Regions from separate parts of the Streptomyces sp. NPDC127595 genome, predicted to be linked through region 2. Evidence: riboswitches for the same ligand, from Rfam matches in the RefSeq annotation. Region 2 holds a riboswitch; each other region holds the start of a gene.
The links. A riboswitch is a leader RNA that binds a small molecule or an ion and turns the genes downstream of it on or off. The one in region 2 is predicted to bind cobalamin.

Region 1 (4,471 bases), on a different contig from region 2:
GCGGGGTGATCCCTCCGCAGGACGTACCGACTCTGCTGGAGATGGGTGCGGCCGCCGTCTTCCCGCCAGGGACGGTGATCCCGGACGCGGCGTACGACCTCGTCCAGCGGCTCTCGGACGATCTCGGGCATGACCTGTGATCGAGCTCGACACCTACGTCAAAGGGGTACTCGACGGGAAGCGCGCGCTCGTCGCCCGCGCCGTCACCCTCGTCGAGTCCACCCGGCCCCAGCACCGGGCGCTCGCCCAGGAGTTGCTGACCGAGCTGCTCCCGCACAGCGGCCGGGCACGGCGGATCGGCGTCAGTGGCGTACCGGGCGTGGGCAAGTCGACGTTCATCGACGCCTTCGGCACGATGCTGACCGCGCTCGGACACCGGGTGGCGGTGCTGGCGGTGGACCCTTCCTCCAGCCGTACGGGCGGTTCGATCCTGGGCGACAAGACGAGGATGGAACGCCTGGCCGTCGACCCCGCGGCCTTCATCCGGCCCTCCCCCACCGCCGGCACCCTGGGCGGGGTCGCCAAGGCGACCCGCGAGTCGATCGTGGTGATGGAAGCCGCGGGCTACGACGTGGTGCTGGTGGAGACGGTCGGCGTCGGCCAGTCCGAGACGGCCGTCGCCAACATGGTCGACTCCTTCCTCCTGCTGACCCTCGCCCGCACCGGCGACCAGCTCCAGGGCATCAAGAAGGGCGTCCTCGAACTGGCCGACGTGATCGCCGTCAACAAGGCGGACGGCCCGCACGAACGCGACGCGCAGGCAGCCGCACGGGAGTTGGCAGGCGCGCTCCGGCTCATGCACGGCAGGGACGCTGCCTGGACGCCGCCCGTACTGAGCTGCAGCGCCCGCGAGTCGGCCGGCCTGGACACCGTCTGGGACCGCCTCGAACAGCACCGCACGCTCCTCGACTCGACCGGCAGGCTCGCCGCCAAACGCCGTGACCAGCAGGTCGACTGGACCTGGACGATGGTCCGCGACGAGCTCCTGGGCCGCCTGCACGCCGATCCGGCCGTACGAGCCCTCACACCGGCCCTCGAACAGCAGGTCAGGGACGGCGAGTTGACGGCCACACTCGCCGCCGAACGCATTCTCCGGACCTTCGGCGGCAAGGACTAGCGACGGGCTGGATGAGTTGCTCGCACTCCTGCACGGTCAGGGCGACCGCCTCGCTGCCTCCCAGCGCGGCTGGGGTCGTCCGGCCGCTCGGTTCCTCCGCTCCCCGCCCAGGTGGTCCCCGTCTGATCGGTCCGTTCCGTGGCTCATGGTCCGTGGTCCGATGACGTCCGCGTCCTTGTCGGTATCGGTATCGGTATTGGTATTGGCGGCGGCGATATCGGTGGCGGTTTCCGTGTCAGTGCCCGGGAAACGCGAGAGGGCCCCCGGATGGTTCCGTGGGCCCTGACTCGTTTGACGGGTCTGTCAATTGGGGGCGGCGACCGGTCGTCCCGCTGTCGCCGTCGCAGGCTTGGGATGGAGCAAGCGCTCGGCCAATTCACCGAAGACCAACCCGAAGCCACCCCACAGGGTGATCTGTATGGCCAGCGCCGAGACGCGGAAGCGCCACAGCACGGTGGCCGGGAAGTCGGCCGGCACCTCTTGGATGACGGGCAGGAACGCGTACGCCAGTCCGATCACGACAGCGAAGGCGGCCACCGCCGAGACGGTCGCGTACCAGGTGCCCACCTTCGGGGCGAGCCGCTTCCCCAGGATGGTGGCGGCGACGGCGAGGAGCACGCTGAGCACCATCATCAGCAGGTACAGGGTGGTCCGCTTGCCGATGGTGTCGCCGTTGCCGACCGCGGGCGGGTTGGCCGGGTACTTGAGGAACGGCACGACGTACACGGCGAGCAGCGCGATTCCCGACAGGAGCAGCGCGGTCGCCCGCGGACTGAAACGGCCCACGCGGCCGAGCGCGAAGCAGAAGGCGAGGGCGGCGATGCCGCCGAAGGCCACCCCGTAGATCAGCACACCGGCGGCGAGGCCGGCGGTGGACTGGAGGCTGCGGGAGACGAGTTCGACCTCGTGCTCGTGGCCCGAGGCATGGGCTTCCTCGAAGCTGATCGCGCTGTCGACGCTCGGCTCACCGAGGAAGTAGGCGACGATCAGGGCGAGCACACCGGCGCCGAGGCCGGCGAGCATGCCCCGCACGAGAAGGTTTCTCACTGTTGCGGAGTTCATGAGGTGCGCGGCGTCCTTCGTCAGTGGCAGGGGAAGCCGAGGAGATGGCGGGCGTCGTGGACCCACTCGTGGACTTCCGCGCCGGAGACGACGGAGGTGGCGCCCTGCTCAGCGCCGACGAAGTACAGCAGAACCAGCATCAGGACGCCGAAGAAGACCGCCCAGGGGGCGATGTCCTTGAGCGGCAACTTGGCCGGAATGACAGGGGTGTTGGTTGTCGGCTGGGCGACATGCTGCGCCATGGCAGGGCCTCCTCTGGGAGTTCGCGTCCCATCTCGGTGGTGCACATGACGACGGCCACGGGTCTGACTCAGGGAGCATCTCAGGGGCGTCCCATTTACAGTGGCGCGACCGTGCCGGATTCTCACCGGCTTCCGTCTCGCCGTCGTCGATATCGGACCGACGGTACCGTGTGTCGCGTGCATGGCCAAGACCGCGTCACCTGGCGTGATCTTCCTCTCCTGCCTGGTGACGCGGCCGGTGCGACCCCTGGGTCACCGGTGACGGAACTCGGGCGGTCGCTGTCAACGAAGCGCGCCCATGCCCACGTTCGCGACCGCCGCCTCGAAGGTCAGGCCGTGTTGGTCTCCTCGTGGCGCTGCCGTATGCGCGCGATGACGCGTTCCCGTCCCAGCCTCTTGGCGTCGCGGAGCTTGGAGCGGAGTGGTGGACTTCATCCTGTGGGGCTGGCTGTTGTGGATTCCATTGCTCGCCGCGGAGGGCAAGTCTTCTCCTTAACCCTCGCCGAACCCTCCGCGGACGGATCGCCGCAGCGCCTCCGTGACCAGCACGAAGGCGTCGGCGCCGAGCGACGGGCGGGTTCGCCCGCTACGACGAGCCCGGGGTGGGCCCATGCCGCGCAGTTGCTGGATGGTTCCGCCGAGCTTCGCGCGGAACGGCTCGAGCGTCTCCTCGGGCGCGGTGACGACCCGGCGCGAGCCGACGAGGCACTCGCCCCCGTACACGCCGGCGGTGTCCAATCACGGCAGCCTGTACTTCTCCTCGGGGAAGGTAGCGGGCGTGAGCAGAGACGAACACCAGTGGCCGTTCACCACGTAGCCCGGGCGCCAACCCGTCGAGGTCACGCTCGTCGGTGCCTGCCCCACCGTCGCCGGATAGGGTGCCGGGGACCGGCGCAGAGGGAGAACAAGCAGATGTCTCGGGTCGCGATGTTCTCGGCAGGTTCATGGGGCACGACCATGGCGGCGGTGTTCGCCGACGCCGGCAGCCGAGTCCTCGTGCACGCCCGGCGCTCCGAAGTCGCCGACGCGATCAACACGCGTCACGAGAACCCCGCCTACCTGCCGGGCGTCGTTCTGCCGGACACACTGCGCGCCACCACCGACCCCGCGGAGGCCCTGACCGACGCCGAGCTGGTGATCCTTTCGATCCCCGCCCAGACCCTCCGCGACAACCTCGCCGCCTGGGCCCCCCTCATCGGACCGCACGCCGTGGTGGTCAGCCTCATGAAAGGCGTCGAGACGCACTCGGAGCTGCGTATGAGCCAGGTGATCACCGAGGTCACCGGTATTTCCGACGAGCGCGTCGCGGTCATCTCCGGCCCGAACCTCGCCGGGGAGATCGCCGCCCGCCGGCCCGCCGCCTCCGTCATCGCCTGCCGCGACGAGACCGCCGCCAAGAGCATCCAGGCCGCCTGCCACACCCCCTACTTCAGGCCCTACACGGCCACCGACGTCGTCGGCTGTGAACTCGGCGGTGCCGTCAAGAACGTGATCGCCCTGGCAGTGGGCCTCGCGACCGGCATGGGCCTCGGCGGCAACGCGACAGCGCTGCTCATCACCCGCGGCCTCGCGGAGACCGCCCGCCTCGGAACCGCCCTCGGCGCCGACCCGCTGACGTTCTCCGGGCTAGCCGGCGCGGGCGATCTCATGGCCACGTGCTCGTCGCCGCTGTCCCGCAACAGAACCTTCGGCGAGCACCTGGGCCGGGGCCTCACGGTCGCGGAGGCGACCGTCGCCACCAGCCAGACCGCCGAGGGAGTCAAGTCCTGCCGGGCGATCCTCGACCTGGCCCGCGGCCACGGCGTCGAGATGCCCATCACCGAGGTCGTGGCATCCGTCATCGACGGACACTCCACTGTCGGGGAAGCGGTCGGCGTGCTGATGGCGCGTACGCCCAAAGCCGAGCGGTAGGGCAGTGCGCTCAGCCCGGAAGACCCCAAACGCCCCATACGAAAAGGGCCCCCACAGGCTCTCGCCTGCGAAGACCCTCCGCACCGTCGGGACGACAGGATTTGAACCTGCGACCCCTTGACCCCCAGTCAAGTGCGCT
Region 2 (4,471 bases):
CGCCGCATCCGGTGGCGAGGGTCGCGAGACACACGGCTGCTGCAACGGGCTTGCGCATACGAGGAGTTCCTTTATCGGGCCGAGGGGAGAAGGTCGAAGAGCAACTGCACGGCACCGGTCTCCGGATGGCGCACGGGATGGGCGCGGACCCCGAACACCTCGGCCAACAGCGCCGGTTGGAGCACGTCGTGCGGCGGGCCCGACGCGACGACCCGGCCCCCGTCGATCACGTACAGCAGATCGCAGTGGGCGGCGGCGAGGTTGAGGTCGTGCAGGGCGGCCAGCACGGTCAGGCCACTGCCCCGGACCAGCGACAGCACGTCCAACTGGTGGGCGATGTCGAGGTGGTTGGTCGGCTCGTCCAGGACCAGCACGCGCGGCTGCTGGGTGAGCGCCCGCGCGATCAGGACGCGCTGCTTCTCGCCACCGGAGAGCGCGAGGAAGCCGCGTTCAGCGAGATGCGCGACTCCGGTACGGGCCATGGCGTCGGCGCAGATCGCCCGGTCCTCCTTGGCGGTACGACCCTGATGCGGCAGCCGCCCCATCCCGACCACCTCGGCGACGGTGAAGTCGAACTCGGCGGACGACTCCTGCGGCAGCGCGGCGAGCAGCCGGGCGGCGGCCCGCGGGTCCATCGTGTGCACGTCGTCCCCGTCGAGCCGCACCACCCCGCCCGCCGGCCGCAACGCCCGGTACACGCACCGCAACAGCGTCGACTTGCCGCTCCCGTTGGGCCCGACGAGACCGACGAAGTCCCCACTGCCCACGCTCAGTCGAATGTCGTCCACGAGCCGGACGGCACCGGCGTCGACGGACACGCCCTCCACATCGAGCCGCATCGGTCAGTGCCCTCCGAACGCATAGCCGCCGCGCCGCATCAGCAGCAGGAAGGCGGGCACGCCGACCACGGCGGTGATCACGCCGACCGGCAGCTCCCACGGGGCGAGCAGCAGCCGGGACAGCACATCGGCCCACACCAGCAGGACGGCTCCGGCGAGCGGCGCCACCACCAGTACCCGCCGATGATCGGCGCCGACCAGCATCCGTACGACATGCGGCACCATCAGTCCGACGAACCCGATGGCCCCGCTGACGGCGACCACACATCCGGTCACGCCGGCCGTGACGAGGAACAGCTCCCGGCGCAACCGCCCGGGCGGCACGCCGAGCGCGGCGGCGGTCTCGTCGCCCATGGCGAGGGCGTTCAGCGACTCGGCCCGCCGCAGCAGCCAGGCCCACCCCGCGAGCGCCACCGCGGCGGCCAGCGGCACCTTCTCCCAGGTCGCGCCGCCCAGGCTGCCCAGGAGCCACATCATCGCCGACCGGGCGGCCTCACCGCGGGCCGCGCCGAAGACCATGATGGTGGTGAGGGCCTCGAAGCCGTACGCGAGTGCCGTCCCCGTCAGCACCAGGCGCAGCGGCGTGAGCCCGAGCGGTGATCTGGCCACCGCGTAGACGAGCGCCATGGCGGCCAGCGCCGACCCGAAGGCGGCGACGGACAGCGCCCACACCCCGAGACCGGCGAACAGGCCCAGCAGGATGACGGCGTTGGCGCCCACGGCGGCGCCGGAGGAGATCCCGAGCACGAACGGATCGGCGAGCGCGTTGCGCACCATGGCCTGTACGGCGACGCCGACGGCCGCGAGCCCGGCACCGACGACGGCGGCGAGCACCACACGCGGCAGCCGGATCTCCCAGACGATGGTGTACGGGGCGACGTCACCGGGTTCGATACCGCCGCCGGTCACCCCGGCCCACAGAAACCGCAGTACCCGCCCCCACCCGATCCCCGAAGCGCCCAGCCCGACCCCGCAGAGGAGCGACAGACAGAGCAACAGCGCCAGCCCAACCACCAGCGGCACGACGGGTATTCGGCGCACGGGCGGCGGGTCCTAAGCCTCGGGCCGCCTCGTGAACACAAGCAAGGGATGGGCAGCACAGCCGAACCGTGCGGTCCCCTCTCGCAGTCCGCGGCGAGCGTCATCGGGTCACATGCCACCCCGCGGGTAATCGGGCTCACGCGACGGACCGAAACGGCCTGCCACGCTTACCGTTGCGGGTCAGCGCCGGACTCTCACCGGACTTCCCCCACGGGACGCGCCCCGAGCGTAACAAACGGGCGAAGGCCAAGGACCAAGGGCCGATGCCGGTCTAGGCGCAGGAGGGACACAGTCCGCGGTAGGTGACCTCGACCTCGGAGACCGTGAAGCCGAAGCGCTCCTCCGCCGGGAGGTCGGCCAGTGGATTGCCGGCCGGGTGGACGTCGCGAATGGTGCCGCAGTTGGAACACACCAGGTGCTGGTGGGGGTGGTGGGCGTTCGGGTCGTAGCGCTTGGCGCGGCCGTCGGTGGAGACCTCGAGCACCTCACCGAGGGAGACCAGCTCGCCCAGGGCGTTGTAGACGGTCGCGCGGGAGATCTCCGGCAGTCGCTGTGCCGCGCGGGCGTGCACCTCGTCGGCCGTGAGGTGGACGTGCTCGCCGTCGAGGACCTCCGCAACGACACGTCGCTGGGAGGTCATCCGCCAGCCACGTCCTCGCAGTCGCTCCAGCAGGTCACTCATATCGGTTCACCTATTCAGGTTCAGTGGGATGCCCGGAGTTTACCGGTGGACGTCCGGGTCCCGGTTGGATATGGGCTTGGCCCGCTTCTTGACTTGGACTCGGTCCATCGTAGGATCGGTTCCGGCGATAGCCAAGGGACAGGAAGACTCCAGTACGGCATGAGACAGAGACGTGACGGGACCACCTCGGCTTCGAGGCGATCCATCCCCTCCGGGATGCGCGGTCGCGCGAGCCATATCTCCCTCTCGGTCGTATGTGAGGCCCTCCGCAGGTCGGCGAGGCCGGTCATCCCGACTCCGCCGCCGCCCACCCCAGTCTTCGTACCCCCCGCCCGACCGTTCCACCGCCCGCAGTTCCTGAGCACCGTGATCCGCCAGGTCCGGAAGGATTCCCATGACTGAGAACCACGACGCAATCGTCACAGACGCGAAAACGGAGGGCGGCGGTGGCTGCCCGGTCGCGCACGACCGAGCCCCGCACCCGACCCAGGGCGGCGGAAACCGCCAGTGGTGGCCGGAGCGGCTCAACCTGAAGATCCTTGCGAAGAACCCTGCCGTGTCCAACCCCCTCGGTGAGGACTTCGACTACGCCGCCGCGTTCAAGACCCTCGACCTCGCCGCCGTGAAGGCGGACATCGCCGAGGTGCTGACGGACTCGCAGGAGTGGTGGCCGGCCGACTTCGGGCACTACGGCCCGTTCATGATCCGTATGGCCTGGCACAGCGCGGGCACCTACCGCATCAGCGACGGCCGCGGCGGCGCCGGCGCCGGCCAGCAGCGCTTCGCCCCCCTCAACAGCTGGCCGGACAACGGCAACCTGGACAAGGCCCGCCGTCTGCTGTGGCCGGTCAAGAAGAAGTACGGCCAGAGCATCTCGTGGGCCGACCTCATGATCCTCACGGGCAATGTCGCCCTGGAGTCGATGGGCTTCGAGACCTTCGGCTTCGCCGGCGGCCGCGCGGACGTCTGGGAGCCCGACGAGGACGTCTACTGGGGTCCCGAGACCACCTGGCTCGACGACCAGCGCTACACCGGCGACCGCGAGCTGGAGAACCCGCTCGGCGCCGTCCAGATGGGCCTCATCTACGTCAACCCCGAGGGCCCGAACGGAAACCCGGACCCGCTGGCCGCGGCCCGCGACATCCGTGAGACCTTCCGCCGGATGGCGATGAACGACGAGGAGACGGTCGCCCTGATCGCGGGCGGTCACACCTTCGGCAAGACCCACGGCGCGGGCCCGGCGGACGCCGTCGGCGACGACCCCGAGGCCGCCCCGATCGAGGCGCAGGGCTTCGGCTGGAAGAGCAGCTACGGCACCGGCAAGGGCGGCGACGCGATCACCAGTGGCCTGGAGGTCACCTGGACGCAGACGCCGACCCAGTGGAGCAACTACTTCTTCCAGAACCTGTTCGGCTACGAGTGGGAGCTGACGTCCAGCCCCGCCGGCGCCAACCAGTGGGTCGCGAAGGACGGCGCGGGCGCGGGCACCATCCCCGACGCGCACGACCCGTCGAAGACCAAGGCTCCGACGATGCTGACGACGGACCTCGCGCTCCGCATCGACCCGGCGTACGAGGAGATCTCGCGGCGCTTCTACGAGAACCCCGACCAGTTCGCCGACGCCTTCGCCCGCGCCTGGTTCAAGCTGACCCACCGCGACCTCGGCCCGATCGTGCGCTACCTCGGCTCCGAGGTTCCGTCCGAGACGCTGCTGTGGCAGGACCCGCTCCCCGCGGTGACCCACGAGCTCGTCGACGCCGCGGACATCTCCGCCCTCAAGGCCCAGATCCTCGCCTCGGGTCTGTCGGTCTCCCAGCTCGTCTCCACCACGTGGGCGGCGACCTCGTCCTTCCGTGGCAGCGACAAGCGCGGCGGCGCCAACGGTGCGCGTATCCGTCTCCAGCCGCAG
Region 3 (4,471 bases), on a different contig from region 2:
CTGGACGCTGCCGCCCGCGCTCGACATCGAGTACAACCCGTACGGCAAGAACAAGTGCTACGGCCTGACCAAAGCCAAGATGGTGAGCTGGATCAAGGCCTTCAGCGACGAGGTCAAGCGGCAGACCGGACGCCGTCCGGTGATCTACACGACCACGCACTGGTGGAACACCTGCACCGGCAGCAGCCGCGCCTTCGGCGCGAACCACTCCCTGTGGCTCGCGCGCTACGACTCGGCGACCGCGGGCACCCTGCCGGCCGGCTGGTCCTTCTGGACCTTCTGGCAGTACGACAACAGCGGCAGCCTGCCGGGTGACCAGAATCTCTTCAACGGATCCACGGCCCAGCTCAAGAAGCTCGCGAAGGGCTAGCACCGGCCACGGAACCCGGCATTCCGCCTTGGTTCGAGACATCGGGCCGGCCCCGGAGTCGCCCCTCCGGCGCATTCGGAGGGGCGACTCAAGGAAGAGACACTCGAATGCCCGTCTACGTTCATCTTCCGTTCATTCAGGCTACCTACGGTCCTCGTGCCACTGACGTCCAACAGAAGCCTGGGTTAATGGAACACATCACGCTCCTCCTCGGAATCGTGATCGTCACCGCTCTCGTGTTTGATTTCACGAACGGTTTCCACGACACCGCCAATGCGATGGCGACGACCATTTCCACCGGCGCTCTGAGACCGAAGACGGCGGTGGCCATGTCCGCCGTGCTGAATCTCGTCGGGGCGTTCCTCTCCGTGGAGGTCGCCAAGACGATCTCCGGCGGGATCATCAACGAAGAGGGCATACGCACCGAAGTGATCTTCGCGGCGCTCGTCGGCGCCATCCTCTGGAATCTGCTGACCTGGCTTCTGGGTCTGCCCTCCAGTTCCTCCCACGCACTCTTCGGCGGCCTCATCGGCGCCGCGGTCATGTCGGCCGGCTGGTCGGCGGTGAACGGCTCGACCGTCGTCACCAAGGTGCTGCTCCCCGCGATCGCCGCACCCGTCGTGGCCGGACTCGCCGCGATGCTGGCCACCCGGCTGACGTACCGGATCGGCAGCCGTGCCGACGAGAAGGCGACCGCCAAGGGCTACCGGGCCGGGCAGATCGCCTCGGCGGGCCTCGTCTCGCTGGCCCACGGTACGAACGACGCGCAGAAGACGATGGGCATCATCACCCTCGCGCTGGTCACCGGCGGTGTGATCGCGCCGGACTCGAACCCTCCCACCTGGGTCATCGTCTCGGCCGGTACGGCCATCGCGCTCGGCACCTACCTGGGCGGCTGGCGCATCATCCGCACCATGGGCAAGGGCCTCACCGACCTCGCGCCGCCACAGGGCTTCGCCGCCCAGACCAGCGCGGCAACCGTCATCCTGGCCTCCTCCCACCTGGGCTTCTCGCTCTCCACCACGCAGTCCTGCTCCGGCGCCGTGATGGGCTCGGGCCTGGGCCGCAAGGGCGGTGTCGTCCGCTGGTCGACCGCGACCCGCATGTTCATCGCCTGGGGCCTCACGCTCCCGGCGGCGGGCCTGGTCGGCGCGGGCGCCGAGGTCCTCACCAAGCAGGGCACCTGGGGCATCGTCCTGACAGGTGCGCTCCTGGTGGCCGGCGCGGGCACCATCTGGAAGCTGTCGCGCCGCCGGCCGGTGACCATCGACAACGTCAACGAGATCACCGCCGAGCCCTCGGGAGTCGTCACCGCCGCGATCGCCGCGGTCACCCCGCCCCCCGCGGGCCCGCTCGCCGGCGACCTGGCAGGCGACCTGAAAGCCACCATCCCGTCCCCGGACGCGGAGCCCACCTCTCCGGCCACGGTGTAAGGAACGGACAGCATGCACATCGACTGGGCAGCCCTCGGCTCCGTCTTCGGAGTCAGCCTCGTGACCACCGTGGCCCTCGTGGGCCTCTTCACCCTGGGCATCGTCGGCCTCTCCAGGCGCGAGTCGGCCTCGGCACAGGGCGGCTCCGCCGCTCTCGCGGTCACCGGCGCCTACGCCTGCTTCGCGGCGTGCGCGGCGGCGGTGGCGTACGGGATCTATCTGATCGTGGCCTGACGGTCACGTCGGACAAGCGCACGAACAAGGTGGGGCGCGGGACGTGTCAACGTCCCGCGCCCCACCCCTGTGTGGGCCTTCGCACACTCTCCCTCCGCAGGTCAACAGCAAGTTGACGGGTCTTCCAACACCGTGGTGGACTGCCGGAGCCAAGTACGACGGCACGAGAGGAAGCCGGTGCGAATCCGGCGCGGTCCCGCCACTGTGACCGGGGAAGTAGTCCCCGGGAGCCAGGAACTCTCACCGTCGGTCTCTTCGAACCAGGGCGTGGACACCCTGAGTGAGGACATATCGCCATGCGCGGCTGCCCAAGTGCCTTGCGAACGACGGTTGTGCCTGACCTGACGGTCGGCTGAACCGGTGCGTGCCGATCGCGTCTTCGCGTACGGCGCCGCCGCCGGCCTCCTCGGTGACCTGCTGCTCGGCGATCCCCGCCGGGGGCATCCGGTCGCCTCGTTCGGCCGGGCCGCGGGAGCCGTGGAGCGGGTGCTGTGGCGGGACCACCGCGGGTGGGGCGCGCTGCACACCGCCGTGTGTGCGGGCGGTGCCACCGGGCTCGCGGCGCTCGCCAGTCATGCCGTACGTGGATCCCGTACCGCCTCCATCGCGCTGACCGCCGCCGCCACTTGGGCCGTCGTCGGGGGAACCTCCCTCGGCCGGGAGGCCCGGGCGATCGGCAGCGCGCTGGAAGCCGGCGATGTCGAGGTGGCCCGGGAGCGGCTGCCGCATCTGTGCGGGCGGGACCCGCAGGCGCTCGATGCGGACGGCATCGCGCGTGCCGTCGTCGAGTCGGTCGCCGAGAACACCTCCGACGCCGTGGTGGGCGCCCTCGTATGGGGGGCCATCGGCGGTGTGCCCGGGCTTGTCGGGTTCCGTGCCGTGAACACGCTCGACGCGATGGTCGGGCACAAGTCAGCCAGGTACCGGCGCTACGGCTGGGCCTCCGCTCGGCTCGACGATGTCGCGGGCTGGCCGGGGGCGCGGCTCACCGCTGCCCTCGCCACCGCTGCCGGAGATGATCCGCGAGGCGCCGTGCGGGCCTGGCGGGTGGACGCCTGCAAGCATCCGAGCCCCAACGCCGGGCCGGTGGAGGCCTCGTTCGCGGGGGCGCTCGGTGTGCGGCTCGGCGGGACCCTCGCGTACGGCGGAAGGGTCGAGCATCGGCCCGTACTGAACGGCGGGGGGCGTGCCGTGGTGGTCGGTGACATCGAGCGGGCCGTACGGCTGTCCCGGCGCGTGAGTTGGCTCGCGCTGGGCGTGAGCGTCGCCGGGCGGCTTCTCCGGAAGGGGCGTGCCTCGTGAGCGGCGGGCTGCTGGTCGCCGGGACCACCTCCGACGCGGGCAAGAGTGTCGTGACCGCCGGGATCTGCCGGTGGCTTGTGCGGCAGGGCGTCAAGGTCGCGCCCTTCAAGGCGCAGAACATGTCACTGAACTCGTTCGTGACGCGGGAGGGCGCCGAGATCGGGCGGGCACAGGCGATGCAGGCGCAGGCCGCTCGCGTGGAGCCGACCGCGCTCATGAATCCCGTGCTGCTCAAGCCGGGCAGTGACCGGAGCAGTCAGGTCGTCCTCATGGGGAAGCCCGTGGGTGAGATGAGCGCTCGCGGCTACCACGGGGGGCGGCAGGAAGCGCTGCTCGGGACCGTGCTGGAGTGCCTCGCCGAGTTGCGGGGCACGTATGACGCGGTGATCTGTGAGGGGGCGGGGAGTCCTGCCGAGATCAATCTGCGGCGGACGGACATCGTGAACATGGGGATCGCACGGAACGCGCGACTGCCCGTGCTTGTCGTGGGCGACATCGATCGTGGGGGCGTCTTCGCGTCCTTCTTCGGGACCGTCGCGCTGCTGTCGCGCGAGGACCAGGAACTCGTCGCCGGGTTCCTGGTGAACAAGTTCCGCGGGGATGTCTCCCTGCTGGAGCCGGGGCTCGACATGCTCCATGGGCTCACCGGGCGGCCCAGTTACGGCGTGCTGCCCTTCCGGCACGGCCTCGGGATCGACGAGGAGGACGGGATGGCGGTCTCGCTCAGGGGCGCCGTCCGGGAGTCCGCGGTCGCCGCGCCCGTCGGCGCGGACGTGCTGCGGGTCGCCGTCTGCGCGGTCCCCCTGATGTCCAACTTCACGGACGTGGACGCGCTGGCCGCCGAACCTGGTGTCGTCGTGCGCTTCGTGGACCGGGCCGAGGAACTGGCCGACGCGGACCTCGTCGTCGTACCCGGCACCCGGGGGACGGTGAAGGCGCTGGAGTGGCTGCGGGAGCGCGGGCTCGCGGACGCGATCGCCCTGCGGGCCGCCGAGGGGCGGCCCGTGCTCGGTATCTGCGGCGGCTTCCAGCTCCTCGGTGAGCACATCGAGGACGAGGTCGAGTCGCGGGCCGGTCATGTCGACGGGCTCGGACTGCTGCCCGTACGGGTGCGGTTCGCTCGGGAGAAGAC

Region 1: another riboswitch for cobalamin. It lies ahead of ACFVKT_RS02165 (CbtB-domain containing protein); the one in region 2 lies ahead of ACFVKT_RS17090 (FecCD family ABC transporter permease).
Region 3: another riboswitch for cobalamin. It lies ahead of ACFVKT_RS30365 (cobalamin biosynthesis protein); the one in region 2 lies ahead of ACFVKT_RS17090 (FecCD family ABC transporter permease).

Annotation. Positions count from the first base shown of each region.
Region 1 is NZ_JBHXWK010000001.1:490,375-494,845, reverse strand. It holds gene scpA (methylmalonyl-CoA mutase) at 1-140, shown strand, start outside; gene meaB (methylmalonyl Co-A mutase-associated GTPase MeaB) at 137-1,117, shown strand; gene ACFVKT_RS02170 (CbtA family protein) at 1,421-2,179, opposite strand; gene ACFVKT_RS02165 (CbtB-domain containing protein) at 2,200-2,421, opposite strand; cobalamin riboswitch at 2,457-2,598, opposite strand; gene ACFVKT_RS02160 (hypothetical protein) at 2,914-3,159, opposite strand; gene ACFVKT_RS02155 (NAD(P)H-dependent glycerol-3-phosphate dehydrogenase) at 3,334-4,332, shown strand; tRNA gene ACFVKT_RS02150 (tRNA-Pro) at 4,419-4,471, opposite strand, start outside.
Region 2 is NZ_JBHXWK010000005.1:4,857-9,327, reverse strand. It holds gene ACFVKT_RS17100 (ABC transporter substrate-binding protein) at 1-58, opposite strand, end outside; gene ACFVKT_RS17095 (ABC transporter ATP-binding protein) at 72-839, opposite strand; gene ACFVKT_RS17090 (FecCD family ABC transporter permease) at 843-1,880, opposite strand; cobalamin riboswitch at 1,984-2,136, opposite strand; gene ACFVKT_RS17085 (Fur family transcriptional regulator) at 2,152-2,562, opposite strand; gene katG (catalase/peroxidase HPI) at 2,957-4,471, shown strand, end outside.
Region 3 is NZ_JBHXWK010000011.1:63,668-68,138, forward strand. It holds gene ACFVKT_RS30350 (lysozyme) at 1-370, shown strand, start outside; gene ACFVKT_RS30355 (anion permease) at 559-1,803, shown strand; gene ACFVKT_RS30360 (hypothetical protein) at 1,816-2,037, shown strand; cobalamin riboswitch at 2,156-2,298, shown strand; gene ACFVKT_RS30365 (cobalamin biosynthesis protein) at 2,398-3,339, shown strand; gene ACFVKT_RS30370 (cobyric acid synthase) at 3,336-4,471, shown strand, end outside.